DNA from 3 places in the Exiguobacterium sp. s6 genome. Region 2 is predicted to be linked to each of the others. Evidence: riboswitches for the same ligand, from Rfam matches in the RefSeq annotation. Region 2 holds a riboswitch; each other region holds the start of a gene.
The links. A riboswitch is a leader RNA that binds a small molecule or an ion and turns the genes downstream of it on or off. The one in region 2 is predicted to bind S-adenosylmethionine.
Positions count from the first base shown of each region.

Region 1: another riboswitch for S-adenosylmethionine. It lies ahead of KNP75_RS00910 (2,3-diketo-5-methylthiopentyl-1-phosphate enolase); the one in region 2 lies ahead of KNP75_RS06475 (aminotransferase class I/II-fold pyridoxal phosphate-dependent enzyme).
Region 3: another riboswitch for S-adenosylmethionine. It lies ahead of metK (methionine adenosyltransferase); the one in region 2 lies ahead of KNP75_RS06475 (aminotransferase class I/II-fold pyridoxal phosphate-dependent enzyme).

Region 1 is NZ_JACSLN010000001.1:151,913-155,189, forward strand. It holds gene KNP75_RS00900 (methylthioribulose 1-phosphate dehydratase) at 1-88, opposite strand, end outside; gene KNP75_RS00905 (2-hydroxy-3-keto-5-methylthiopentenyl-1-phosphate phosphatase) at 85-735, opposite strand; gene KNP75_RS00910 (2,3-diketo-5-methylthiopentyl-1-phosphate enolase) at 732-1,889, opposite strand; SAM riboswitch class I at 1,959-2,060, opposite strand; SAM riboswitch class I at 2,266-2,368, shown strand; gene mtnK (S-methyl-5-thioribose kinase) at 2,450-3,277, shown strand, end outside.
Region 2 is NZ_JACSLN010000001.1:1,250,382-1,253,658, forward strand. It holds gene KNP75_RS06465 (MDR family MFS transporter) at 1-318, opposite strand, end outside; gene KNP75_RS06470 (AI-2E family transporter) at 583-1,683, opposite strand; SAM riboswitch class I at 1,859-1,959, shown strand; gene KNP75_RS06475 (aminotransferase class I/II-fold pyridoxal phosphate-dependent enzyme) at 2,038-3,213, shown strand; gene KNP75_RS06480 (iron-containing alcohol dehydrogenase family protein) at 3,210-3,277, shown strand, end outside.
Region 3 is NZ_JACSLN010000001.1:829,306-832,582, forward strand. It holds gene pckA (phosphoenolpyruvate carboxykinase (ATP)) at 1-1,033, opposite strand, end outside; SAM riboswitch class I at 1,348-1,467, shown strand; gene metK (methionine adenosyltransferase) at 1,598-2,806, shown strand; gene KNP75_RS04310 (hypothetical protein) at 2,849-3,277, opposite strand, start outside.

The DNA of each region.
Region 1 (3,277 bases), 1.1 Mb from region 2:
AATTCCCACTCGTTCCGGGGAACCAGTCGCGGGCGGCGAGTTCGTCTTTAATGTCGGCGAGTTCAAGCCAACGTGTCGCAAGGCTCATACGGACACCTCCTTCAAGTGATGGGTGATGTCGTCGAACGTCTCGAACGGGGCATAACGGATGCCTGCCGCTTCGCAGAGCGTGATGAGTTGACCTCGGGCATAGACGAAGTCGGCACGCTTCGCGACCTCGAAATCGGTCACCGAGTCACCGATGACGATCAAGCGGTCGTCGGGATTGACGATGCGACGAGCGAGCGTCGGCTTGCAACAACCGCAATCGTTCGTACATTGTTCGTCGCAAGCGTGCGGCCAAGCGACGGTGACCGTCTCAGCGGAGAAGTCGGCGACGTTACAGTAGATGTGTTCGGGATCGACGTAGCCTTCCAAAATCGGATGGACGAAAAAGTCCATCCCGCCGCTGACGACGTCAAACTTCCAGCCATGGGCCCGAACTTCTTCTAAAAATGCCGGGAACCCTTGGCGGAGCGTGATGCGCCCCAACAAATAATCACGGTAAGTCGGGGCGGCCTCGCTCGGCAACAGTCGAAACATTTGACCGACCCCGGATCGGATGGAAATCCGTTGCTCGAGGACCGCGTCTTTCAACTCGACCCAAGCCGGCGGGGCGAACGCCTTCATCAACGCGATGATATTGTCTTCCGCCGTAATCGTCCCGTCAAAGTCGCAGAGGATATGGATCGTCATCGTGACGCCCACGCCTTCAACGCGGTATCGAGCTCGTCCGTCTGCCCTTCGGTTTGACCGAGTACGTGAGCGATGGCTTGTCGGAACGCACGAGCCCCGGCGGCTGCACCGTCCGGATGACCGTGAATGCCACCGCCGGCGTTGATGACGACATCCGTCCCGAAGTCCCGAATGATATCGGCGACGAGTCCCGGATGAATCCCCGCGGACGGGACCGGCAAAATCGGCTTCGACCAATGTGGTTCGGCACTCTGGTCGCGAATCACGAACGCCTCGTCGCGCGGTGTCGCAAGTGAGCCGTACGGTGACGGGAAGAGCGTCAAATCGGCCCCGGCGAGGCGAGGGAGTTTACCGAGTAAAAGCGAATGACTGATTGACCCGGTCAAGGCGCCGGCAAAGGCCGGATGTGCCAAGATCGGGACGTGGATATCCGGATCGTTCGCGAGTTCGCGCAGTGCGTCGAGACCGTACGTATAGACGTTGAACAGGAGCGCCGTCGCACCGGCCTCGGTGAGACGGAGCGCCTGGTCACGCAGACCGAACACGGGGCCGCTCAGCGTGATCGCGTACAGGACGCGTTTCCCGGTCGTCTCGAAGTGGGCTTGAATGACGTCTGCTCCGATCCGGGCCCGTTCGAGCGAAGGGGTGAGCGGGTTGTCGTATAAAATCTCGTCGTCTTTGACGATATCGATGCCACCGGCGAACTGATCGCGGAGTTGCTGCTCGAGAAACGCGAGGTCACGGCCGATGACGCCTTTGAAGATGCTCATGACGAGCGGGCGATCCTGAACGCCGAGCAACTCACGAATCCCGTCGACACCGAACTTGGCGCCTTTGAAATCAGAGGCGAGCGTCTCCGGCAACGTCAAATCGATTAATCGGACCGAATCATCGAGGGACAGTTTCCCGAACGTCGTCGTCAAGATGGATGAAAAGTCAGGGCTGACATTATGTAACGGATAGCGGATCGTGAAGCGGCTCGTCGTGTCCGTATGTGTGGTTGATACGACCTCACCTCGGAACGCCTGTAACTGCTCTTGCTCTAAGTGAGGCAAGTCCGTCCATGTGCCGACGGTCAGCTCGAGGGCGATCTTGTCGGCGACGGTCGCGACCGCGTCCGTCTGTTTGATTTCATATGTGGCAGTGATACTCATATGGTTCCTCCTTCCAGGCAAACAAAAATGACCCCATGCCGAGGCAAGAGGTCATCATAAAAAAATGAACTCTTATCTCTCAGCTTACGCTGCAAGAATTAGCACCGTGCCATCTCTGGTCGGTTGCTGCGACATCATCGGGCTTGTCCCTCCGTCTGCTCTTGATAAGAATGTGATTTGAAGTTGTGAAATTTAATTGAATTTTTGCACAGAATCGTCACATCGTCAATTCCTTTTTTTCCAAAAAAAATATTTTGGAAAGTTGTTTCCATATATGCACAAAAAAAGACGAAGTTACATCGGGAAATTGCCGTTGACAATCGTGACGTCGAGTCCGTAATATTCAGCACATAAGTTCACCGAATCGAATAAACCACTCTTATCGCGAGTTGGCAGAGGGAATTGGCCCGATGACGCCGCAGCAACCGACCACTAGGCACGGTGCTACATCCACCAGACGAATGTCTGACAGATGAGAGGAACAACCAGTTTGGCTGTGCCTCTTTCTCGCGGAGAAAGGGGCTTTTTTTGTGGGCAACGTACAGGAAGGGGAAAACATTATGTCATATCAACCATTTACAGAACAGACCGTCGTCGAGCATGTGAAAACGTTGGGGTTAATCGAAGACGGAGGCATCACGCATTGCGAGGAGATCGGAGACGGCAATTTGAACCTCGTTTTCCGCATCCGACAAGGCGAAACGAGTCTCATCGTCAAACAAGCGCTCCCATATGCGAAAGTCGTCGGCGAAAGTTGGCCGCTCACACTTGAACGGGCGTGGATCGAGCAGTTGGCGTTGCGCGAATTCGCCAACGTCGTCCCTCGTTTCGTGCCAGTCGTGCTTGGCAGTGACCGCACGCTCGCCTACACGATTTTAGAGGACCTGTCAGATTTTGAGATCGTTCGGACAGGCTATTTGGAAGGGAAAACGTATCCTGAACTTGCCCGCCATGTTGGGGAATTTTTAGGCGAGACGCTGTTCGCGACGTCGGATTACGCGGCCGGACCGATCGTGAAGAAGCGGATTGAACGTGACTATTACAACCCGGAACTGTGTGACATCACCGAGAAACTCATCTTCACCGACCCGTTCAAAGATGCGGAGTCGAACAACATCGAGACGGCGCTGCGAGAAGATGTCGAACGCCTTTGGCAAGACCAAGCGCTCAAGGTCGAGGTGACGAAACTGAAAGTCGGGTTTGTCACGAAACATGAGGCGCTCCTGCACGGCGACCTACATACGGGCAGTATTTTCGCGACTCAACAAGAAACGAAAATCATTGATCCAGAGTTCGCGTTTTACGGACCGTTCGGCTTCGATCTCGGACAAATCATCGCCCATTTGACGCTGTCGACGTTCCATGACCCGCTCAAACGCTTCGAACGT
Region 2 (3,277 bases):
GGCGTTCAAGAGAAGGAGCGGCCAAAACGTTTCGGCGAAGGCGAAACCGACGAGGGCGAGGGCGTCGCCGAGAATGGCAGCCATCATGATCGGTTTGCGGCCATAGAGGTCTGCGAGCCGTCCACCGACGACCGATCCGATGAGCGCCATGATCGGTCCGGTCGCCATGATGACCCCGACCTGGATATAACTGTCGAGCTTGTCGCTATAGTAGAGGACGAGGAACGGTGCGATCATGAACATCATGACACCGGTGATCGTCTCTCCGAGGAAGCGGATCCAAATGTTACGGTCGAGCTGTTTGAGTGATTGAATCATTAAGGTCACCTGCTTTAGTTGATAGAATAAGAAAAGGGACGCAGCATGCACAAAGGCATACGCGTCCCTACGATCTTAGGCATGCCTCGGAAGGCAGGCGACATCACGGATTCAAATCACGGAGAGGCGCCTGCCGGTCAATATGAACTTGGACGTGCGAGCGTTGAATGACTGACATCGGTACCTCTCCTTTCTGCATTGGACTGTCTTCTCTTCAAGATTATGATATTTCCGTGAAATGTGTCAACATAAATCGTCAATGTGTCATAATAATTCGTTCAAATTCTTTCGGCTGAGCCGGTAGTCGATCAACCGAGAGAACACGACTTGAATCATCGCCGTGACCGGGACACTGATGAACATCCCGACGAGACCGAACAGGCTACCCCCGATGATGATCGAGGTGATGACCCAAAATGGGGTGATGCCGACGCTGTCGCCGAGAATCTTCGGGCCGAGCCAAAGTCCGTCGAACTGTTGCAACAAGAAGATGAACAAGAGGACGATGAGCGCCGTGAACGGGTCATAGAAGTAGGTGATGATGAACGCCGGAATCATCCCGAGCAGCGGACCGACGTACGGGATAAAATTCAAGACGCCGACGATGACGCCGAGTAGAAGCGCGTAAGGTGCCCCGATGATCAACAGACCGGCGACGGCCAACACCCCGATGATGAGGCAGTCGATCGACTTCCCGATGATATAGCGTTTGAAGATGTAATCCATCTCTTGAAAGATGTCGATCGTCGTCTTAGCCGACGCGACCGGGAACATCGCATACAACAGCCGCTTGAACATGCGGGCAAAAACCTCTTTGTCTTTTAACAGATAGATTGAGATGACGATCCCAATCAAGAAATTGATGAGCGTCATCGTGAAGCTCGACACGTAGCTGACCGACGACAAGACGGCGGTCTCGACCCAGCCCGAGTAACGTTCCTCGAAGCGGCTGAAATCGATGGCTTGGGCGATCGTCGCGTTGTACTCTTTCAAGTACGTGTTCAACTGGGCGAGGAACCCGTCAATCTGTCGGATGTAGAACGGGAGCTCTTCGATGAGTGAGGCCACACTCGAGTAGATGCGCGGGAACAATGTCACAGCGGAGATGACAAGAATCCCGATGAAGACGATATAAACGATCAGCAAACCTTGATAGCGTTTTAATTGAAACCGTTCTTCTATATAGGACAGGACGGTATTCAGGAGCAGCGCGATGGCAATTCCCATGATAATCGGCGTCAGCAACTGGAACGTGTAGTGCAACACACTAGAAATCGTGTCCGGTTCACTGATGACTTTCCATAGGACGAGCAGAATCAATCCGATCACGCTCAACTTCCAAATTAATTGACGATTTAATTCCAAAGGTCCATCCCCTCATCTTTTAAATTTTGTAGAATAGTGTTCACTTTGTACTATGACCTTTTTTTTATCGGGATTCAATAGGCCACACCCATTTTCGAAAAAGGATTGACAAGATTGGTAACGTTTGGTTAACTAAGTGACATATTACAAAAAGACAAATCGCATATAAAAACACTTTCTATCAAGAGAAGCGGAGGGACTGGCCCGATGAAGCTTCAGCAACAGATTGTTCCAATACTGTGCTAATTCCAGCAAGGTGACCTTGAGAGATGGAAAGGTGGTTGTTTGAATACGTCCGTATCTCGACACCCCTTTCCGCGGAAAGGGGTGTTTTTTTGCATAGGAGGACTATTCATGACAGACAGACGCTCACACTTACTTAAAACTTTACCACCCCAACATTTTGTCGGACTCGCCGATGAAGTCGCAGCACTTGAACAGGCCGGTCGCGATATCATCCGACTCGGTCAAGGGACGCCGGATTTGCCGACGCCCGCCCCGATCTGCGACGCACTTCAGACGGCGCTCCTTGATGCCTCGACCCATCAATACGGTCCGTTCCGCGGTCAGGCCCGTCTGAAACAAGCGGTGGCGACGTTTTACTTGAATGAGTACGGCGTCGAAGTCGATCCCGAGACGGAAGTCGCGATCCTCATCGGTTCCAAGTCCGGACTCATCACGTTGCCGCAATGTGTGCTCGAGCCAGGGGACGGGATCTTGCTGCCGAACCCCGGCTATCCCGACTACATCTCCGGGGCACGACTCGCCGGTGCCGTCGTCCGTGATCTCATCTTACGCGAGGAGCACGGTTTCCTCCCTGACTATGAGACGCTCGATACGGAAGGGGCGAAACTCATGTATTTGAACTATCCGAGCAATCCAACGGGGGCCGTGGCCACACCAGCCTTCTTTGATGACACCGTTCGGTTCGCCCAGGAGCGGGACTTGATGGTCGTCCATGACTTCGCGTATGGCAGCATCGGGTTTGATGGACATGTCCCGCCGAGCTTTCTGCAGGCAGAGGGGGCGAAAGACGTCGGCATCGAGGTATATACGATGTCGAAGGCGTTCAACATGTCCGGTTGGCGCGTCGCCTTTGCCATCGGGAACGCAGACATCATCGAGGCGATCAATACGTACCAGGATCACGTCCACGTCAGCGTGTTCTCGGCCATCCAGGCGGCGGCTGTCGCCGCGCTCGAGGCCCCACGCTCTATCCGGGACGATTTGGCCCGACTCTATGAGGCGCGACGCGATCGCCTGATCGATGGGTTGAACCGGGCCGGGTGGGCCGTCGAGCCGCCGGAGGGTTCGTTCTTCGTCTGGGCGAAAGTGCCCGAGGGCGATGCCAAATCGTTCTCGCGTAAGTTATTGTACGAGGCAGGAGTCGCCGTCACACCGGGCTATTTCTTCGGTTCAGAAGGGAACGGATACGTCCGCTTCGGACTCGTCTCGCCCGAGCCGAAAATCGATGAGGCCGTCGAACGAATCGAGCGGTTGTTTGCCGCCTATGAGGAGGTGCGGGCATGATTCGTCAGGCCGTCCTTGAATATGACCACGCCGATGACGCGCTCGACCGTCTTGATGACTTAGT
Region 3 (3,277 bases), 420 kb from region 2:
ACGCGTCGGCCGTCAAGAAGACGATCGTGTTCGGATGCCCGGCTCGTGACGGAAGCATCGCGTTATCGATAAATTGAATCGGGTAGGCTGCCCGTGTGTTCTCAGTGAGTGAGATGTTCTTGTAGTCTGGCGCCCGTTCCTCGTCCAAGACGACGTTCTCAATCAACGAGCCAAATCGAATGGCATCGTAGATTTGAGGTTCGTTCTCACGCGACAAGTTGATCGTCTTCGCGTAGCAACCGCCTTCAATGTTGAAGACGCCATCAGGAGACCAACCATGCTCGTCGTCCCCGATTAAATGACGTTCTGTGTCGGCCGATAGCGTCGTCTTTCCGGTACCCGATAGCCCGAAGAAGAGAGCCGTCTCGCCGGCGTCCGATACGTTCGCCGAGCAATGCATCGACAAGACGTGCTGTTCTGGTAACAGGAAGTTCATGACTGAGAAAATCGATTTTTTAATTTCGCCGCCGTATTCTGTTCCCCCGATCAGAATGGTCCGTTTGGCGAATGAGACGAGAATGAACGTTTCGGAGTTCGTCCCGTCGACTTCCGGATCGGCCTTATAGCTCGGTGCATAGATGACCGTGAACGGATCAAAGGCACCTTGTGTCGGCCATTCGCGCAAGAACAACTGTTTCGCGAACAAGTTGTGCCACGCGTATTCTGTGATGGCCCGCACTGGAAGCGTATAATGCTCGTCAGCCCCGGCAGACGCCTCGAGATAATAGAGCTTGTCTTTCGTCTCGAGATGCGTGAGCACTTTATCGAGCAGTGCCGTGAACTTCTCTTCTGCGATCGGTTGGTTGACCGGACCCCAGTCTACTAAATGATTGCTGACTTCATCTTGCACGACGAATTTGTCTTTCGGTGACCGTCCTGTGAATTTACCTGTACTGACCGATAAAGCCCCGTCTTTCGTCAGTACGCCTTCCCCGTTGCGAATGGCTTCTTCCACCAATTCTGGAACCGTTAAGTTCCGCATCATGTCGGCACCTTTAATTAATTCTTCGATTTTCAGGAGCGTTGTCGCCATCCTGAATCCCACCTTTCCCCTAAATAGATGTGGATGAAATCCGCATACTTCCGCGTTTAATTAGTATGACGTTTTTATTATATGTGACATACTAATCAAAAACAAGCCTTTTTTACCCTTTAAAGTAAGCGCTTTCTTACACTGTCATTCTAACATATTCTGTACCAGGTCATAGTACAAAATCGAAAACCGACAAAAAAATGTTTGATATTTCACAAACATAACTATTGCGAGTTCGTGAAAAGTTTTACGAATTCAGTCGATACGCTTGACAGAACGGGGTGTCATTTATATGATGGTCTTCGTAACGGATACTCTTATTCTGAGCGGTGGAGGGAACAAGGCCCTACGAAGCCCAGCAACCGTCCGATTTGTCATTGTTATTCGGAAAAGGTGCTATCCTGAAGCGAAGCGCAAGCTTCGAACGATAAGAGGGTAAGGAAGAACGATTCAACCTTTCCCATTGAACATGGCGAAAGGTTTTTTTCATTACCGTCCCAAAGCAACGCGTAAGGGGAACGAGTACCGTCCACACATCACCCTTATTATAGGAGGTTTTTCGAAATGGCAAACTTGAACCGTCGACTTTTCACTTCGGAGTCCGTCACGGAAGGACATCCGGATAAAATTTGTGACCAAATCTCAGATGCGATTTTGGATGCGATTTTAGCTGAAGATCCAAACGCCCGCGTTGCGGCTGAGACATCTGTCACGACAGGTCTTGTGCTCGTAGCAGGTGAGATCACAACATCAACTTACGTGGATATCCCGAAAGTGGTTCGTGAAACAGTTCGTGAGATCGGCTACACACGTGCAAAATATGGTTTTGATGCAGAGACTTGTGCTGTCCTCACATCGATTGATGAGCAATCGGTAGACATCGCCCAAGGCGTCGACCAAGCGCTTGAAGCTCGTGAAGGACAAATGACTGAAGAAGAAATCGATGCGATCGGCGCTGGTGACCAAGGTCTCATGTTCGGTTACGCAACAAAAGAGACACCAGAACTCATGCCGCTCCCGATTTCACTCGCACACAAATTGTCACGTCGTTTGGCAGAAGTTCGTAAGAACGGCACGCTCGCTTACCTTCGTCCTGATGGTAAGACACAAGTGACGGTCGAATACGACGAAGCGAACAACCCAGTTCGCATCGACACAATCGTCATCTCGACGCAACATGCCGAAGACATCACACTCGAACAAATCCAAGCTGATTTGAAAGAGCACGTCATCGACGCGGTCATCCCGTCTGAACTTATCGACGCGGATACAAAATACTTCATCAACCCGACTGGCCGTTTCGTCATCGGTGGACCACAAGGGGATGCAGGCCTTACAGGACGTAAAATCATCGTCGATACGTACGGTGGTTACGCTCGCCACGGCGGCGGCGCGTTCTCAGGTAAAGATCCAACCAAAGTTGACCGTTCAGCGGCGTACGCGGCTCGTTACGTAGCGAAAAACCTCGTTGCAGCGGGACTTGCTGACAAAGCAGAAGTTCAACTTGCTTACGCGATCGGCGTTGCCCACCCGGTATCGATCGCAGTCGACACGTTCGGCACAGGCAAATTGAGCGAGACTGAGCTCGTCGAACTCGTTCGCGAGAACTTCGACCTCCGTCCGGCCGGCATCATCAAGATGCTCGACCTTCGCCGTCCAATCTACAAGCAGACAGCAGCTTACGGCCACTTCGGTCGTACAGACGTTGAACTCCCATGGGAGCAAACGGATAAAGCGGCAGTGCTTGAAGAAGGCGCGAAACGCTTCGCATAAGACAGTAAAAACGACCTTTCTCAGCGAAAGGTCGTTTTTTTGTTAGGCTTGTGTTTTGTTGTCATTCGATGATTCGTTATTGCTTGATGACGTGTCGGATGAAGTTTCTTGCCCGAGCGCCGTATCTTTCGCATCGACGACTTTCTCGCCGATCGATTGAAGATCTGACTTCGCTTCTTGCGCCGTGCCGACGACTTTGTTCACGTCTTCTTTGACCGTGTCGACTTCACCAGCGACTTTCTCGTATACGTTTTGAACGTCAGTGGCAACTTCTTGGATGATTCCAGAAGCCGATTTCACTTGGTCAATGACTTGTGAGGCCTTTCCGGCTGGGTCTTGTTTGACCGTATCGACGAGACCGCCGACCGACGATTTCGCGCTCGAGAACGATTGTTTCGTGTTCTCACGGTTCGACGTGCTAAGTAAGGCGAGCAGACCGCCGACGAGGGCGCCGAGGAGCATCCCGGTCAC